3 regions of the Amycolatopsis sp. NPDC058340 genome follow, and region 1 is predicted to be linked to each of the others. Evidence: riboswitches for the same ligand, from Rfam matches in the RefSeq annotation. Region 1 holds a riboswitch; each other region holds the start of a gene.
What was found. A riboswitch is a leader RNA that binds a small molecule or an ion and turns the genes downstream of it on or off. The one in region 1 is predicted to bind S-adenosylmethionine.

Region 1 (6,062 bases):
TCGATCGAGTCCGGCGAAACCGCCCTGGTCGTGGGCCCCGGACCCGGAGTCGGCCTGCAGGCCACCGCCGAACGTGCGGGCCGGGCGATCGGTGTCGACCCCTCCGAGGAGATGCTTGCCCGCTCTCGCCGCCGCTGCGGCGACAAGGTGGAGCTACGGCAGGGCACCGCGGACTCCACGGGTGAGCCCGACGACAGCGTCGACGTGGTCCTGAGCGTCAACAACGTGCAGCTGTGGGACGACCGGGCGGCCGGATTCGCCGAGCTGTTCCGGGTCCTGCGCCCCGGCGGCAGGCTGCTGCTTTCGTCGCACGAGAAGTGGTTGCCGGTGTCCCGGCACGAGCTGGCCGACGAGGCGGCCGCCGCCGGCTTCGTCGACTTGCAGACCTGGACCTGGGACCCGCCCGGCTTCGGCGCCTCCCTCGCCGCTCAGCTGCGCGCGATCAAGCCCCTCGTCTAGCGCGGGTCAGTACGCAGCGGGTGCTCACGCGGCACTTCGACCAGCACGATCCTGGTGCCGTCCGGGTCGGCGATCCACGCTTCGTCCAGACCCCAGGGTTCACGTCGCGCCCCGCGGACAGGCTCCAAACCCTTCTCCGCGAGTTCCTCGAGCGCCGCGGGCAGGTCCCGGACCTGGAGCCACAAGGCGACGTCAGGGGTCGGGCCGGCCGTCCCGGTACCGACGATCTCGATCGACCCGTTCCCGGCGAAGAACACCGTCCCGCCGGGGAACTCCTTGTCGATGGCCAGGCCCAGGGTGTCCCGATAGAACGCCGTCGACACGTCGAGGTCCTTCGGGTGGATCAATACCCTGCTGCTCAGCACGTCCATGGCTCAATCCCTACCGGATGGGTTCAGGCCATCGCAATCGCGGCGATACCCGCCAGCACCACCACGGACCCGGCCAGCCGCCGGACGGCGTTCGCCTCCCCCAGGACCAGCCAAGCGGCGATGCCGCCCAGGACGATGCTCAGCTCCCTCGCGGGCGCGACGAGGCTCACCGGGGCGACCTGGAGGGCATAGAGCACCAGCAGGTAGGCGACCGGCGAGAGCACACCGACGATGACGACCTCACGCTTGTGCTCGCGCCAAAGCCACGAGACCTCCTCGCGGTCCTTCAGCGCGTATGGCGCCATGAGCAGGCACTGCACGATCGCGCCGGTTCCGAAGTACACGATCGGCGGGACACCGAGACCGGTGACCGAATGTGCGTCCCACAGTGTGTAGGCGGCGATCGTGAGGCCGGTCAGCAGGCCGTAGAGCAGACCTTTGCGTCGAGTGGCACGCTCGACAGCGCCGACGTGGGCCGGTGCTCGCCCGGTACCGATCACCAGCACCCCGGCGACCACGAGGAAAGCGCCCACCAGGCCGAGGATCCCCGGCCTCTCGCCGAGCAACACGACAGCGGCGAGCACCGAGATCAGCGGCCCGGTACCGCGGGCGACGGGATAGACGACGGACAGATCTCCGACGGCGTATCCCCGCTGGAGGACGATGCCGTACGTGACATGGAACACCGCGGTGACCACGGCGGCGAACAGCCAGGTCCACTGTGGACGTTGTGGTTCCACGGCCAGTGAGACCGCCATGACGGGGACGAGCAGGATCGCGGAAAGGCTGTAGTAAGCCCAGACGAACCGGGCTCCGCCCCGGCGGATCCGCTTGGCGGCGAGGTTCCAGCCCGCGTGGATGACGGCGGCGATGATGACGAAGGACAGAGCGGTGGCGTTCACAGCGGACCTTTCACGTTTTCCGCGCATGCGGAAAACCCGGTCCTCCAGGCTTTTGTCCCGTCAGATGAACGGCGATGCTTCCGGCTCCGCCGATGGTGCCGCTCGGACCGGTCCCGTCTGCCCTGATTGTGTGTTTTCGCTGAACGGGCAGGCGGCGGAACCCTAGGCACTACGATCTTCACCGTACCGCAAGCACCCCGCCCGAGGCTGCCGCGAGCCGCGCCGGGACGGCTGTTAAGCTTGTCTTTCACCGTCGTGTGGCATTCCGTCATGGAGGAAACCCGCGCCGCTCCACGAGCACGCAGGGCCGGTCACAGCGCGGCGGTGAAACCACCGAGAGATTCAAGAGGAGCGCCCCCGTGGCCAACATCAAGTCGCAGATCAAGCGCATCACCACCAACGAGAAGGCGCGTCAGCGCAACCAGGCGATCCGGTCCTCGGTGAAGACCGCGATCCGCAAGTTCCGTGAGGCCGCCGACGCCGGCGACAAGGCCAAGGCCCTGGAGCTGCAGAAGGACGCGGCCAAGAAGCTGGACAAGGCCGTGACCAAGGGCGTTCTCCACGCCAACCAGGCCGCCAACAAGAAGTCCGCGCTCGCGAAGCGCGCGAACTCTCTCTGATCGGCTTTCGAAGGGCCCCGGCGACTCGGTCGCCGGGGCCCTTCGCCGTTCTCAGCGGCTTGTGCCGTGGGCGTCGACGACCTCCAGGACGGCACGCTCCAGCGCGTACTCCGGATTGGCCGCGACCCCCTTGACCTCGGCGTTCAGCCGGGCGACCACCCGCATCGCGGTGGCCAGACCGTCCTGCCCCCAGCCGCGGGCCTGCCCCTGGGCCTTGCGCACCTTCCACGGCGGCATCCCCAGCTCGCCCGCCATCTGATTCGGGTTCCCGCGACCGGCGCCGGAAACCCGCGCGATCGTGCGGACGGCGTCGGCGAGGGCGTCCGCGACCAGGACGTGCGGTACGCCCAGCTGCATCGCCCAGCGCAGCGACTCCAGCGCCGCCGCCTTGTCACCGGCCACGGCCTTCTCCGCGACGGCGAAACCGTTCACGTCCGCGCGGCCGCGGTGGTAGCGCCGGACCGCCTGCTCGTCGACCGCCCCGCCGGCGTCCGCGACGAGCTGGGTCGCAGCCGACGACAGCTCGCGCAGATCCGAGCCGACGGCGTCGATCAACGCGAGCACGGCCGCGCCGTCGATCTTCCCGCCGACCCGGCGGACCTCGTTGCGGACAAAGGATTCCCGCTCGGCGGCCTTGGTCAATTTCGGGCACTCGACGACCTCCGCACCGGCCTTCTTCAAGGCGGCGGGGAGCCCCTTCGCGGCCTTGCTCCGGCCGCCTCCGCTGTGCACGACGACGAGCACGATGCCATCGGCGGGCGCCTTGACGTAGGCCATCACCCCGTCGGCGAGCTCCTGCGAGATGTCGTGCGCGGACTCGAGGACGATCACCCTTCCCTCGGCGAACAGCGAGGGGCTGACCATTTCCGCGAGCGCCGGGACTGTGAGGTCCGACACCCGGATCCGGGTGAGATCCGCCGTCGGATCGGCCGCTTTGGCCGCGTCCGAAGCACTGCGGACCGCACGTTCGATCAGCAGCTCTTCCTCACCGAGAACCAGGACCAGCGGCGATGGGGCGGAAGCTTGCGTCGTCACGGTGACGATCCTGCCACTCCTCCTCTCGTGTGCTTTGCCCGGTGATGTGTTCCGGGCACGGTGGCCCCACCTGAGGCTCATGTCGTACGGTGTTGGCGAGGCGACGCGACCACTCGCGTGCCGACAATCGAATACCGCTCATCCAGAGGGGCAGAGGGAACGGCCCGATGAAGCCCCGGCAACCGGCGTCAGCCTGTCATCCCGCGATCGCGGGATAGCTGACGAACACGGTGCCAATTCCGGCCCGCCACGGCGGGGCAGATGAGGAAAGGAACCTCGCGATGACCGCAACCCTCGGCACGACCTCCACCACCAAGACCCCGGATCTCGGACCGGCCGTCGAACTGGTGTCGAAGGAAGAGGGACACCGGCAGCCGCTCGCCCCCGAATTCGTTTCCGCCGAGGACTTCTCGCCGCTGGAGGTCGCCTACGACTTCGGCCGTGTGCGCCGCGAGGACATCGAAGCCGGGCCGAAGAACATCTGGCGCTACAAGAAGCTCCTTCCCGTTCCGTCGAACGTCGAAGAAATCCCCAACACCGAACCCGGCGCCACCCGCCTCATCCAAGCCGACAGGCTCGCGAAAGCCTTGGGCGTCAAGAAGGTCTGGGTCAAGGACGACACCGGGAACCCCACCCACTCGTTCAAGGACCGCGTGGTCGCCGTCGCACTGGCCGCCGCACGCGAGTTCGGGTTCGACGTACTGGCCTGTCCGTCGACCGGCAACCTGGCCAACGCCGTCGCCGCCGCGGCGGCCCGCGCCGGCTGGCGGTCGGTCGTGCTGATCCCGAAGACCCTCGAGCGTGCCAAGATCCTCACCACCGCCGTGTACGACGGCGACCTGATCGCGGTCGACGGCAACTACGACGACGTGAACCGGCTCGCCACCCAGCTCGCCGCCGAGCAGGAGAGCTGGGCGTTCGTCAACGTGAACGTCCGGCCCTACTACTCGGAAGGCTCCAAGACGCTGGCCTTCGAGGTCGCCGAACAGCTCGGCTGGCGGCTTCCCTCCCAGATCGTGGTGCCGATCGCCTCCGGTTCCCAGCTCACCAAGGTGGACAAGGGTTTCCGTGAGTTCGGCCAGCTTGGCCTCGTCGACGAGACGCCGTACAAGGTGTTCGGCGCGCAGGCCACCGGCTGCTCCCCCGTCTCGGCGGCCTTCCGCGCCGGTCACGACGTCGTCCAGCCGGTCAAGCCGGACACGATCGCCCGGTCGCTGGCGATCGGGAACCCGGCCGACGGCCCCTACGTCCTCGACGTGGTCAACCGCACCGGCGGTGCGATCGAAGACGTCACCGACGAAGAGGTCGTCGAGGGCATCCGGCTGCTCGCCCGTACCGAGGGCATCTTCACCGAGACCGCGGGCGGGGTCACCGTCGCGACGGCCAAGAAGCTCATCGAGACCGGCAAGCTCAACCCGGACGAGGAGATCGTCCTGCTGATCACCGGTGACGGCCTCAAGACCCTTGACGCCGTCGAGGACAAGATCGGCCCGAAGGCCACCGTCAGCGCCTCGGCCGACGCGGTCCGCGAGGCTCTGGGTATCTAAGAGCTCGGGCATCTGAGTTCTCCGCGGCCCGCCTCAGGAACGAGGCGGGCCGCGGGGCTCACCCCGGCGTACCAGGGCGAGGCCTCGCGCGTCGGCGACCACCGCGGTGTCGCCGTCCGTGTCCGTCCTGGCGACCGACGCTCCGACGGCCACCAGATTGTCCAAAGTGGACTTGTTCGGATGGCCGTAGGTGTTTCCGGCACCGACGGTCACCAACGCCGCCCGCGGCGCGACGGCGTTGAGGAAATCCGGTGCCGTGTAACGACTTCCGTGGTGCGGGACCTTCAGGATCTCGGCGCGCAGATCGGCGCCCTCGGCCATCAGGTCGGCCTGTGCGGCGAGCTCTATGTCGCCTGTCAGCAATAGCCGGCCGGCCGGGGTGCCGGCGCGCAGGACGACCGAACCGTTGTTGATCACCGTGCCGTCCTGTTCCCGGACCGAGCGCCGGGTGACATAGCGCGGTCCCAGTACGTCGAGTGACAACGCCCGCCACTCCAGCCTTTGTCCGATCTCCAGCTCCAGCAAGGGAATCCCGCGGCGCGCCGTCTCGTCCGCGACCTGCTGCCAAGCCCAGGCCGGAGCCCGGCCCGGGCCGACGGCGACCGCTCCGACCGACCGGCCCTCGAAGACGGATCCGAGACCGCCGATGTGGTCGGCGTGCAGATGGCTCAGCACGATCAGCGGCACGCGATCCACGCCGAGCCTGCTCAGGCATTCGTCCACCGGTCCCGGTTCCGGACCGGTGTCGACCAGGACCGCCCTCCCCTGCTCACCCGTGGCGAGGACGACGGCATCGCCCTGTCCGACGTCACAGGCGACCGCATTCCACGCCGCTGGCGGCCATGCCGGTGCCAGCACCCGCACCGGTACGAAGACGATCAGCCCGGTGGCCAACGCGATCGCCAGCAGGATCCTGGCGTGCCGCAACCGGATGACGACGAGCAGCACGGCGAGCAGCCCTGCCGCCAAAAGCCCGCCCCACCAGCCACCCGGCCAGTCCACGACCGCTCCCGGCGCCCGGGCGCCGTGGCGGGCGACGGTGATGAGCCAGCTCGCCTCGGGTTCGGTCAGGCGGACCAGCAGCCTGCCCGCCGACGGCCACCAAGGCCCGACGGCGGTGGCGAGCAC
Region 2 (6,062 bases), on a different contig from region 1:
AGAACGGCGCCGCCGGGAACCAGCCGAAGGCGCTCAACGGCCTGTACTCGCCGGGCTCGGCCTTCAAGATCGCCACGGCGACCGCGGCGCTGCAGCAGGGCGGCGTGACCGCCGACTCCCCGCTGCCCTGCCCGGGCAGCGAGCAGATCGGCACCCGCACGCTCAAGAACGACAACGGGTTCGACCTGGGCACCGTTTCGCTGAAGACGGCGTTCGCCGCGTCGTGCAACACGACCTTCGGGCGGCTCGCCGGGCAGTTGCCCGCGGACGGCCTCGCGAAGGCCGCGAGCCAGCTCGGCCTCAACGCCGACTTCGAGATCCCGGGACTGTCGACGGAAGTCGGGAAGGTGGAACCGTCGGGTAGCGGTGACGAGCAGGTCGAGGCCGGGATCGGCCAGGGCAGGGTGCAGGTCAGCCCGCTGGGCGCGGCGCTCATGGCCGCGACGGTCGCCACGGGGAAGCCGGTCGTGCCGAAGCTGTGGCAGGGGCTGGAGACCAAGGTCAACGCCGGGTACCAGGCTCCGCCGGCGGGGGTGCTGAACCAGGTCCGCGCGATGATGCGCGAGGTCTGCACGACAGGGACCGCGAAGGCGCTGAAGGGCAGCGGGGCCGTCTTCGGCAAGACCGGGACGGCGCAGTTCGGCTCGGGCGCGGACGCCAACGGCTGGTTCGTCGGCTATCGCGGTGACGTCGCCTTCGCCGTCATGCTCGAAGGTTCCAACGACTCCAAGCCCGCGGTCCAGCTGGCGGCGAAGTTCTTGGCAGGCTGACGATTCGGCCGTCGCCGAACCGTGGGTCTTCTACGGTGAAGGCATGGAAACGATCGCACTGGCCGAGGTCGCGGCCGTGCTCGCCGATCCGAGCCGCGCGTCGATGTGTCTCGCCCTGCTGGATGGGCGCGCCTGGACGGTGACCGAGCTGGCGGGCGCGGCCGAGGTGGCCGCGTCGACGGCGAGCGAGCACGTGACGAAGCTGACCGATGCCGGGTTCGTCGTGCGGGTCAAACAGGGGAGGCACAGTTACGTCCGCATAGCCGACCCCCGGGTGGCGGAACTGATCGAGCATCTGGCGCAGCACGCCGAACATCGGCCGGTGAAGGGACTGCGGTCGTCCGTGCGGGTGAAGCGGCTCGAGTTCGCCAGGACCTGCTACGACCACCTCGCCGGGACTGTCGGGGTCGCGCTGCGGGACGGGATGCTCACCACCGGGCTGATCGACGACGCAGGCGGATTGACGCTGACCGGCCGCGGACGGCAGGTGCTCGACGGGCTCGGAGTCGAGATCGACGGCGGCCGCCGTCCGATGCTGCGTGACTGTCTGGATTGGACAGTGCGCCGTGATCATTTGGCGGGCCGGGCCGCCGCGGCGTTACTGTCTCACGGTGTGAGCGTCGGCTGGTTGTCCCGTGAGGGCAACCGCGCGGTGAAAGTCCTGCCCGCGGCGGAAAAGCCGTTCGCGGAACTCGGTGTCGACCTGGTGGCCCTGCGGAGTCCCTAGTGGACAGTCTGTAACACAGGTTATCCCGGCGCTTTCCGACCGGTACACGAACGTGTGACGATCACCGCCTCACTATTCTGGAGCCCTCACGGCGACCGGAACGGGAGGCGACATGGAGCAGCTCCCGCTCATCCTCGGCACCGGTGGCGCGGTGCTTCTCGTCGCCGTGATCGCGGTCCGGGTGTCGATCCGGGTCGGCCTTCCTTCGCTGCTGCTGTACCTGGGGATGGGGGTCCTGCTCGGCGAGGCCGGGTTCGGCATCCAGTACGACAACCCCGAGCTCACCCAGTCGCTCGGCCTCGCCGCGCTGGTGATGATCCTGTCCGAAGGTGGCCTCACCACCCGGTGGACGGCCGTGAAACCCTCGCTGGGCATCGGAATCGCACTGTCCACAGTGGCCGTCGCGGTGAGCATCGCGGTCACCGGCGCGGCTTTGCACTGGTTGCTGGGCCTGGACTGGCGGATGGCGTTGCTGTGGGGCGCGGTACTCGCCTCGACCGACGCCGCCGCGGTCTTCTCCGTGCTGAGATCGGCGGGGATCGGGAAGCGGCTCGTGGGCGCGCTGGAGATCGAGTCCGGGATCAACGACGCCCCGGCCTACATCGCCGTCGTCGTCCTCGCCGAGGGGGCGACCGTCGACTGGTCGCTGCCGCTGCTGGTGGTCTACGAACTCGCCGCCGGGCTGGTGATCGGCCTGGCCTTCGGCTGGGGCGGGGCGTTCGCGCTGCGCCGGGCGGCGCTTCCCGCCACCGGTCTGTACCCGCTGGCCACCGTCGCGGTGTGCGTCGTGGCGTATTCGAGCGGGCAGCTCGCTCACGCGTCGGGGCTGCTCGCCACCTACGTCGCGGCCCTGGTGCTGGGGAACTCGAAGCTGCCGCACCGATCGGACACGCTGTCCTTCGCCGAAGGGCTCGGCTGGCTCGCGCAGATCGGCCTGTTCGTGCTGCTGGGCCTGTTCGCCTCGCCGAGCCGGATCTTCGAGAGCCTGGTCCAGGGCCTGGTCGCCGGCGCGGTCGTGCTGCTGCTGGCCCGCCCGCTGTCGGTGCTCTTGTCGGCGCTGCCGTTCAAGATCCCCTGGCGAGAACAGGTGTTCCTGTCCTGGGCCGGGCTCCGCGGCGCGGTCCCGATCGTGCTCGCGCTGATCCCGCTGTCGTCCGGGGTGCCCGGCGCGCAGGAGCTGGTCGACGCGGTGTTCGTGCTGGTCATCGTGCTGACACTGCTCCAAGGGGCGACGCTGACCCCGCTCGCACGAGTGCTCGGGCTGGCCCAGCACGCCGAAGCGCACGAGATCGACGTCGACTCCGCGCCGCTCGACGAGATGGGCGCGGAACTCCTGCAGGTCCGGATCAACACCGGGTCCAAGATGCACGGCGTCTACCTGGCCGAACTGCGGCTGCCGGTGGGGGCGACGATCAGCCTCCTCGTGCGCGATGGTTCCGGCTTCACCCCGAACAAGAACACCCGGCTTCAGGAACGCGACCAGTTACTCGTCGTGACCACCGCCGAAGCCCGTGACGCGGCCGAACGACGCCTGCGGGCCGTCGACCGCGCGGGTCGTCTCGCCAGGTGGAAGGGCGAATCCGGCCAGTAGGTCACGAACCGGCACCAGCTGTTCGTCGGTTGATCTCAGAAAATTCTTCCCTTTCGTACTCCTTTTGGATTACTTTCCCCGCAATCGACTCCATCGAATGGGTGAGTGTCACGGGGTAAGGAGTACGCAAGGTGACGAAACTTCCTGCGCGGTTCGCTGGCCTGGGGGTCACTGCCGCACTCGTCGGGGTGATTCTCGCGGCCCCGACGGCGACAGCGGCCGGCGCCTTTCCCTCGTTCGGGCTGCCCTTCGACACGGGCCAATCGGTCTACTCGGCGGGGATCCACTCCGACAACGGGAACTCCGGCGTGAAGAACGCCATCGACTTCAGCCCCGGTGACAAGACCGTCCGCGCCCCGCTGGCGGGCACCGTCCGGATCCAGCACTGCTCCGGCGGCGATTGGGTGACCGTCGACCACGACGGCGGCTGGCGCACCGGGTACTACCACATGGAGAACATTTCGGTCACCGACGGCCAGAAGGTCGCCCCGGGCGACACCCTCGGCCGGACCGGCAACGCGCTGCCCTGCGGTGGCAGCAGCACCGGCGCCCACGTGCACTTCACCCTGTGGACCCTGCCCGCGGCCGCCGCGCAGGGCGGCGACTCGCGTGACTTCGGGGTCGGCGCGGGCAATTGGAACGGCCTGTCCTACGACGAGGTCTCGACCAAGGTCGCCGAGGCCTACGGCGAAGCGGTCGACGGCAAGACCTTCGGCGGCTGGCGGTTCACCGCCGGCACCGATCAGTACTCCGGCACCGCGACCGAGGTCTCCTCCCGCGCGACCGTCCCGCTGCCCGGCCGATTCCGGGTCTGACCTGCCGTTGCCCGGCGCGGCGCGGCGCCGGGCAACGGTACTTCCCGCGCACGGGACACGTGAGCGGCGTCTCAAGATGCGGACGAGGGCTGGCTCGATCGCCCGCCCATCCGCTAACTTCGTCCGTAGGTCACGAGTGTCAGCGTCAAGCCCCGGCTAGCTGACCGGCAACCCTCCTTCCGCGGTGGGGTGCCCCGGGTGAGGACCTGGCTCGTCGCGAGGTGCGACGGGCAAGCGCGGGATCCTCGCCGGGTCCCCTGGCCCGGAGGATGACGATGACCCTCGCTCTCGAACGCACCAGCACCCCCGCCGAAACCGTTGCCACCCGCGAAATCCCGGCTGTCGCGTGCGCCGATCTGCGGGTTCCGCTGGTCACCGGCGGCGACATCGGCTACGCCAATCTGGATCACGCGGCGAGCGCCCCCTGTCTGGACAAGGTGCGTTCCGCGGTCGACGAGTTCCTGCCCTGGTACGCCAGCGTGCACCGCGGCGCCGGGTTCGCTTCGCAGGTTTCGACCAAGCTTTACGAGCGCACGCGCGGAATCCTGCGTGACTTCGTCGACGCGCGGTCGACCGACACCGTCGTGTTCACCCGCAACACCACCGATTCCTTCAACCTTCTCGCCCGCAGCCTGCCGAAGCACACGTCGGTCGTCGTGTTCGACACCGAGCACCACGCCGCGCTGCTGCCGTGGAAGGGTCCGAACGTCCGCCGCGTCGAGACGCCGCGCACCCGCCTCGCCGCGGTGTCCGCTGTGGACGAAGCGCTCGCGGACTGCCCGCAGGGCCCGCGGCTGGTGGTGCTCACCGGCGCGTCCAACGTGACCGGGGAACTGTTGCCGGTCAAGGAGATCGCGGCCGTCGCGCGGCGGCACGGCGCCCGGATCGCGCTCGACGCGGCACAGCTCGCGCCGCATCGGAAGATCTCATTGCGCGAGCTGGACGTCGACTACGTCGCGCTGTCGGGGCACAAGCTGTACGCGCCTTTCGGTGCCGGAGCGCTGATCGGTCGCGCCGACTGGCTGCGCGCGGCCCAGCCTTACCTCGCCGGCGGCGGCGCGACGAAACTCGTCACCCGTGACTCCGAAAACCTCGGTGTGGTCTGGAATTCCGGTGCCGAGCGGCACGAAGCCGGTTCGCCCAACACCGTCGGCGTCTACGCGCTCGGTGTCGCCTGCGAGACGCTGGCCGCGAACTGGGACGGGATCGTCGCCCACGAGGAGGACCTGCTGGCGCGCCTGCGCCGCGGCCTCGCCGCCATCCCCGGCTTCGCCGAACTGCGGTTGTTCGACGCGCCTGTCGACCGCGTCGGCACGCTCAGCTTCGTCGTCGACGGCTTCGACCCCGGCTGGCTGGCCGCGGTCCTTTCGGCGGAGTACGGCATCGGCGTGCGGGACGGCGCGTTCTGCGCGCACGTGGCGACCAAACGGCTGATCGCCGTCGCCGGTTCGACGGGGCAGCAGGCCGTGCGCGTCAGCCTCGGCCTCGGCAGCACCACCGAGCATGTGGACCGGATCGTCCTGGCGCTGCGCCAGATCGTCGCCCGCGGCGCGCGCTGGCAGTACGAGAAGCCGGAAGGCCGCTGGGTGCCGGAAAACGATCCGCGCGAACTGCCACCGTTCTGCGCCTGACCCACTACCCTCGCCCCGTATGGGGAACGAGCGACCGCGTTACTGGTTTCCGCTGGCGCTGCTGGGATTCGCCCAGCTGGCGGTGGTGGCCCTGTCCGTCGGCACGCGCCGGTCCGAGGGGTGGGTCGCCTATGTGCCCAACGGGGGCGGCGGCGTGTTCGGCTCCGTCCGGGGTGCGGGGGAACCCCTGACAGCGGTTTCGGTGGTCGGCATGAGCAGGATGGACAACTGGCTGTTCGCCGTCTTCGTGGTCTATCTCGGCACGGTGCTGTTCTACGCCCTTCGAGCGAAGAGCATGCGCTGGTGGAAGGTCGCCGGGATCGCGCTCGGCGGACTGATCGCCATCGCGCTGGCCGACCTGGTCGGCTACTGGGAACTCGGCCTCGACGGCGACACCCGGAGCGCGCTCCTGCTGACGCTGGGCCTGGTGCTGCTGGCCTGGCTCGAACGCAGCGTGCTGGTGCTGGTCGTGGCGGTGGCGTTCGTGCTCTGCGCGGTCGTGCCCGCGCAGGGACAGCTCGCGCTGGT
Region 3 (6,062 bases), on a different contig from region 1:
TGGCCCCTGTCGGTACGGAGCCTTCGCCTTCGCCGTAGACCTCGACGCCGGGGTCCTCGGTGACCGCGACGGTCACCTCGTCGGTCAAGGAAAGCGCCTGGAACACGGTCACCAGTTCGTGGTAGCCGTCCGGGCGTACGTCACCGACCGACAGGTGCAGGTTGACCTTGGCGGGAACCCTGACGGTTACTGGGGGCGGTACGACGGCGAGCACCCGTCAAGCCTACGTGGCCGCTCCGCTTGCGCTGTCACCAGGAGAAAAGAGAACAGGACGAGTCGGACACGAACGGGCCGCCCCGGACTGATTTCGTCCGGAGCGGCCCGTTCGTGAAGGAATCAGGCAGCGACGCCCTGCGGCCCGCGGACCGGGTGGGTCACGTGGCCGCCCCGTTCGGCGATCCAGGCGAGCGCGGCGTCCGCACGCTCACCGCGCACGCCGAGGCGGAACCGGCCGACCGGCGTGTCGCCGATCCGGGTCAGACCGCCCCCGATGGTGGCGAGTTCCACGTCGAAGCGACCGGCGGCTTCAGGGAGCAGCGCACCGACCGAAGCGAAGCCGACGAGCACGACGTCCACCGCGCGGTCGTACTTCGAGGCCTGCGCCCGCCCGGTCTCGATCGCGGGAAGCAGCGCCTGCGCGGTCCGGCTGTTCGGGTCGGAGACCAGGTCGAGCACGGTTCCGCGTTCGATGATCGCGCCTGCCTCCAGAACCGCGACGTCGTCGCAGACACGGCGAACCACGCCGGCGTCGGGAGTGGTGAGCAGCACGGTGACGCCGAGCTCGGCACGTGCCCGGTCGAGCACGGTCAGGACCGCGCCGGACTCCTCGGCCCGCACACCCGCGGTCGGGTCGTCGGCCAAGAGCACGGACGGCGCGGCGGCCAGCGCCTTGGCGATGGCAACCCGGCGGAGCTGCCCTTCGGTCAGGTCGCCCGGCCGCTGCGCCGCCCGGGGGGTGAGCCCGACCAGGTCGAGCAGATTGCCGACCCGGTTGCGACGCTGCGGCCCGTCGAGACCGAGCTGTTCGAGCGGCGAAGCGATGTTGCCGGCGATGGTGCGCTCGGCGAGCAATTCCGGTTTGGTGCTCACGACACCGACCTGCCGCCGGATTTCGCGCAGACGGCGTCCGTCGAGGGTCCCCGTGTTGAGGCCGTCGAGGCGGACGACGCCGCGGTCGGGGCGCTCCTGAAGACCGATGCAACGGGCGAGGGTCGACTTGCCGGAGCCGGCCGGGCCGACGACCCCGAACAACGAGCCCGCTTGGATGTCCACGCTCACATCGCGCAGTGCGACGACGGGATTTCCGTTGAGGGGAAAGGATTTGGACAGGTTTTCGACAGTGATCACGAGAGGCTCCATGCGAATGGGGCGCCGCATCTTTCGAGCGCGCCGACCGTCACCGAGTGACCGTCCGCAAACGGACGGGTTTCAGAGGTAAGGGAGAAGGACTCAGGCAGTAACGGTGGAGCGTCGACACGCACTTACCGTGCGGCGACCTTCATCGACGACACGTCGCCTGGTCAGCAGGAGCGGGTGGGTGACCCTGTTCATTAGGCACAGCCTCCATCGGTCCTGGCTGTAGCACCTGCCCTGTGGAGGGTGGTTGCTGCGACTTCGGCGAGCCAGGTCTCTCAGTCGCTCGGGATGGCTCACTGAGTAAAACCGATCCCACTGGATGAAAGCAAGCGCGTAGGCGCAGATCACACGTCTGGTCGCGTCCATTATACAGGATCTGCTGTCCATATATTGGAACAATGACAGGTGGCTCCGACGTGCGGCAGCCGCGCCACCTGCTAAGACAACGCCGGCTCAGACAGATCGAGGAGAAGACTTACGCACTCGTGCTGACCTGGCCCGGCCGACGTCCGCGCGGCGCCGGTCACACCTGGGGCAAGTGGTCAACCTGCGGCCGCCGCGATCCGCGCGAACTGGTGAACATCCAACTGCTCACCGCGGGTCTTGGGATCGATACCCGCCTTCTCGAGCAGCTCCCCCGCGCGTTCGGCGGAACCGGCCCACGACGCCAGCGCGGCACGCAAAGTCTTCCGCCGCTGGGAGAAGGCGGCGTCGACCACCGCGAACAATCGTTCCCGGTCCACGGACGACACCACGTCACCCCGTTCGAAAGCGACCAGCGCGGAATCCACGTTCGGAACGGGCCAGAACACCGCGCGAGGCACCGCGGCGACCTTGCGCGCTTTTCCGTACCACGCGAGCTTGACGCTCGGCACGCCGTAAGTCCGGCTCCCGGGCCCGGCCGCCATCCGGTCCGCGACCTCGGTCTGGACCATAACGAGACCGCTGGTCAGCGACGGCAGCTCGGCAAGCAGGTGAAGCACGACCGGAACCGCGACGTTGTACGGCAGGTTCGCGACGAGCGCCGTCGGACGCGCGGGCAGGTCGTCCGTCGTGATCCGCAAGGCGTCCGCGCCGACGACCGTAAGGCGTTCGGCCCCGCCCCGTTCGGCCGCGGTGTCCGGCAGTCGCCCCGCCAGCACGGGATCGATTTCGACCGCGACGACCTCGGCGCCGGTCGCGAGCAGGCCGAGGGTCAACGAGCCGAGGCCCGGCCCGACCTCCAGCACGACGTCGCCTTCGCCGACCCTCGAAAGGTCGACGATGCGCCGCACCGTGTTGGGATCGTGCACGAAATTCTGGCCGAGCTTCTTGGTCGGACGTACGTCCAGCTCGGCCGCCAGCGCCCTGATCTCCGCAGGACCGAGCAGTTCAGTCACCCGACGATCGTAACCAGCCCGGGTAGGCCACGATTGGCCGGTGGACGACGTCGTACTCGAAGGCGAGAAAGTCCGGCTGCGCGACTGGAGGCCGAGCGATCTCCACCCGCTTCGCGACCTACTCGATCCGACGCGGCCTTGGCACGAGACGAACGGGCCCTACTTCGGCACCCCGACCGCGGCAGCCGCCGATTCGACGGCACGCGAACTCGCCACCTCCAAGGCCGAGCCCTCCGATCCCCGCACCAGCCTCGCCGTATGCGATCTGAGGGACGGCAGGTTGATCGGCAGGGTCAGCTGGTACTGGGAAAGCAGGCAGACCGACTGGCGGCGAATGGGGTTGGTGATCTACGACGAGCGGTACTGGGGCGGCGGGTACGGCACTGAGGCCCTCCGCCTGTGGACGACCTACTTGTTCGCTCGCACCGACACACTCCGTCTGGACTTCGCCACGTTTTCGGGAAACCCAGGGATGATCGCCGTCGGACAGCGGCTGGGATTCGTCGAGGAAGGCCGGTTCCGACGCGCTCGACGCTGGCCCGGGGGCGTGCACGATGCCGTCGTCTACGGGGTGCTCCGCGAGGAGTGGGACCGGATGAACCACTTGAGCACGGAGCCGTGATCCCGCCCCCGCCATCCGAATGGCGTTTTCGAACTGACACGTATCCCACTCCCGTGTGATCGGCGCAGGTCAGCGCAGCCGGAGCGTGATGATCATCCACCCGATCGATACCGTGCATTCGTTCGAATCTGCCTCGACAATCGAAGGATGACCAGCACAAATATCCCCAAGGCCTTCCCGCTCAACCTGCCGGAAGGTGACGCCGAACTGCTCCTCCACGAGTTGCAGACTCGGCTACGCGAAGGGCGACGTCTGTTCGCCGAAGTCGGCCAGATCCTGGCCGAGATCGAGTCACGTGGTGTCCAGGACCTCTACGGATACAACTCGATCGCCGTCTTCTACGAGCATGTGGCTCGAGTGCCTCGAGCAGAGGCTCAGAAAGTGACAGCCAGAGCACTCGCGCTCAATTCGAGACGGGCGCGCGACGGCACGTCGATCGACCCCGTCGCGCCGTTGACCGGAATCTCGGCCGGCACCGGCGCGTTGGCCGAGGCCGGTATCGATCGGATCGTCACTGTCATGAAGAAGCTGCCAGACCACCTCGACGCGGACGAACGGCTGGAGGCCGAAAGGGGCCTGGTCGAGCTCGCGGGTGTCGCAAGACCTCGCGACGTCACGATGGCGGGCACCGACCTGCTCGCGCGACACGACCCGGATGGAAACCCCAAAGAGGACCCCGCGCCGAAACGTCAGCGAAGCGAATTCTGGTTGCGCCAGAAACGGACCGGCCGTTGGGACATGCGCGGAAATCTCGATCCCGAGACAGGCGCCCGCCTGAACGCGCTCCTGGTGCCGCGCGCGTATCCGGCTCCCGGCGAGGAAGCCGACGACCGTGCTCCGGCGGAGAGACGCGGCGACGCGTTCGCGGAGATCGTCGATCTCGCGGAGGCCGGTCCGGACATCCCCGCACCCCGCCAGACCTCGGAGCGGGTCGCTGAGGAGCCTCAGCCCGCGCAGCGCGCGGAGGAACCCGCCAGCCGCCCCAAGGCCACCCAGGCGCCGCCACAGGGCCACCAAAGCCCTGACCGCGGCAGCGAAGGCGGTCCAGGGGGCGCCGCGACCGAACGCTCCCGGAATGTCGCCCACATGCGGCCCCCTCGATGGTGGGCACGACTGTCGAGACCGAGACCCGGGAATTTGACACAGCCTCAGAAGCCTCTAACGGCCTGAAGGCCACCTTGCGGGCAAAACCCACATGGTGACCTTCAGGAAAGGAGGATGGATCGGCCTCAGGCCTTCTTGCCACAGTGCGGCCAGGCGCTGTAACCGCCACGGTCCTCGCGAACCTTCTCGGCGACAGCGATCTGCTGGGCCTTGCTGGCCTGGTGCGGGTACGCGGCGTACTGGTCGCCGCCGTAGGCGTCCCAGGTGCTCTTGTTGAACTGCAGGCCACCGTAGTAGCCGTTGCCGGTGTTGGCGGACCAGTTCCCGGTCGACTCGCACTGCGCGATGCGGTCCCAGGCGCCGGCGTCTCCGATGACCGGATCCGCGGGCTTCTTGGTACCGACCTTGACGATCTTGGGCTTGGCCTCGGTGATGACCTCTTCCGAGACCTTCTCGCGGCCGACCTCTTTGCCATTGCGCTTGGTGACCTTGTAGGTCACGGTCTTCTGGCCCGGGGTGCCTGGGTCCTCGACCTTGGTCTTGCCCTTTTCGAGGTTCGGGTCGTCGACCTTCTGCTCGGGCGGCGCGATTTCCTCGTTCTGCTTGACCATGGTGACGCCGGTCCGGCTGATGTGGACCTCGGCGCCGTCGACCAGCTTGACGTCGAGACCGCCGACGGCCTCGTCGTCCGGGCCGAGGGTCATCCGGAGCTCACCGAGGAATTCCTTGGTGGTCACCGAGTTGGTCTGCACCTTGCGGGGTTCGTTCGCGCCGTCGTAGACCGTGACGTTCTTGAGGGTTTTGACCTCGACGGTGGCGCCTTCGAGCGGCAGCTCACCGTTCTGCGGAAGCGAGGTCCAGGTGCCGGCCTTGGCGAGATCGGCGCGACCGAGCTGGTTCAGCGCGTCGCCGAGGTTGGTCGCGCGGACCCAGGACTCCTGCTGCGGTGCGCCGTCGACGATCAGGTTGAGCTTGCGGCCGCGCTCCAGCTTGATGACGCCGCCGTCGCCCACCTCGGCCTGAGGCGAGGGCGAGAGCGAGTCGTGCGCGCCGACCGAGAGGCCGGCGTCTTCGAGGACTTCACCGACGGTGTCACCGAAGCTGTGGACGGTCTGCTGCTTGCCGTCGACGTCGAGCGTGACGCTCTTGTTCATCGCCATCGCGGCCGCGCCGCCACCACCGAGGGTGAGCAGCACCGCCATGACGGTCCCCTTGAGGAACCGCTTCTTCCAGACGCGGGTCGAGTTCGCGATGACCTCGTCCTTGGTCGCGGCCTTCATCGGCGCGCCCGCGGTGCGGTCCTCGGCCAGCTCGTCCGGAATGACGATCGGCGGGAGCATGGTGGTCTCGGCGCTGATGAGGCGGATCAGCTCGTCGACGTCGACGTCGATCTCGGCCATCAGGGCGTCGGCGTCGGGGCCGAGCGCGGCCAGGACGTCCTGGTGCGTGATGCGCGGATCGTCGGAGTAGTCGAGCTCGCCGTAGTGGGTGTCGCGGTCGAGCACGGCGACCGAGCCGGCGGAAGCGAAGGTGTTCGTCTCTGCGCCGAGGCGCGAGCCATCCTGCCTACTGCTACCAGTCACTGGGTCGTTCCCTTTCCC

Region 2: another riboswitch for S-adenosylmethionine. It lies ahead of ACFWIW_RS14545 (aminotransferase class V-fold PLP-dependent enzyme); the one in region 1 lies ahead of thrC (threonine synthase).
Region 3: another riboswitch for S-adenosylmethionine. It lies ahead of ACFWIW_RS09165 (methionine ABC transporter ATP-binding protein); the one in region 1 lies ahead of thrC (threonine synthase).

What each region holds. Positions count from the first base shown of each region.
Region 1 is NZ_JBHXIB010000026.1:50,688-56,749, forward strand. Features, by position in the region: gene ACFWIW_RS25825 (class I SAM-dependent methyltransferase) at 1-459, shown strand, start outside; gene ACFWIW_RS25830 (VOC family protein) at 456-830, opposite strand; gene ACFWIW_RS25835 (EamA family transporter) at 854-1,759, opposite strand; gene rpsT (30S ribosomal protein S20) at 2,092-2,352, shown strand; gene holA (DNA polymerase III subunit delta) at 2,404-3,387, opposite strand; SAM riboswitch class I at 3,523-3,655, shown strand; gene thrC (threonine synthase) at 3,669-4,934, shown strand; gene ACFWIW_RS25855 (ComEC/Rec2 family competence protein) at 4,968-6,062, opposite strand, start outside.
Region 2 is NZ_JBHXIB010000009.1:119,214-125,275, reverse strand. Features, by position in the region: gene ACFWIW_RS14565 (penicillin-binding transpeptidase domain-containing protein) at 1-770, shown strand, start outside; gene ACFWIW_RS14560 (ArsR/SmtB family transcription factor) at 814-1,497, shown strand; gene ACFWIW_RS14555 (potassium/proton antiporter) at 1,610-3,088, shown strand; gene ACFWIW_RS14550 (M23 family metallopeptidase) at 3,220-3,903, shown strand; SAM riboswitch class IV at 4,032-4,146, shown strand; gene ACFWIW_RS14545 (aminotransferase class V-fold PLP-dependent enzyme) at 4,179-5,534, shown strand; gene ACFWIW_RS14540 (hypothetical protein) at 5,554-6,062, shown strand, end outside.
Region 3 is NZ_JBHXIB010000005.1:188,851-194,912, reverse strand. Features, by position in the region: gene ACFWIW_RS09170 (4-(cytidine 5'-diphospho)-2-C-methyl-D-erythritol kinase) at 1-214, opposite strand, end outside; gene ACFWIW_RS09165 (methionine ABC transporter ATP-binding protein) at 337-1,347, opposite strand; SAM riboswitch class I at 1,561-1,651, opposite strand; gene rsmA (16S rRNA (adenine(1518)-N(6)/adenine(1519)-N(6))-dimethyltransferase RsmA) at 1,899-2,735, opposite strand; gene ACFWIW_RS09155 (GNAT family N-acetyltransferase) at 2,776-3,357, shown strand; gene ACFWIW_RS09150 (DUF222 domain-containing protein) at 3,505-4,527, shown strand; gene ACFWIW_RS09145 (transglycosylase family protein) at 4,587-5,966, opposite strand.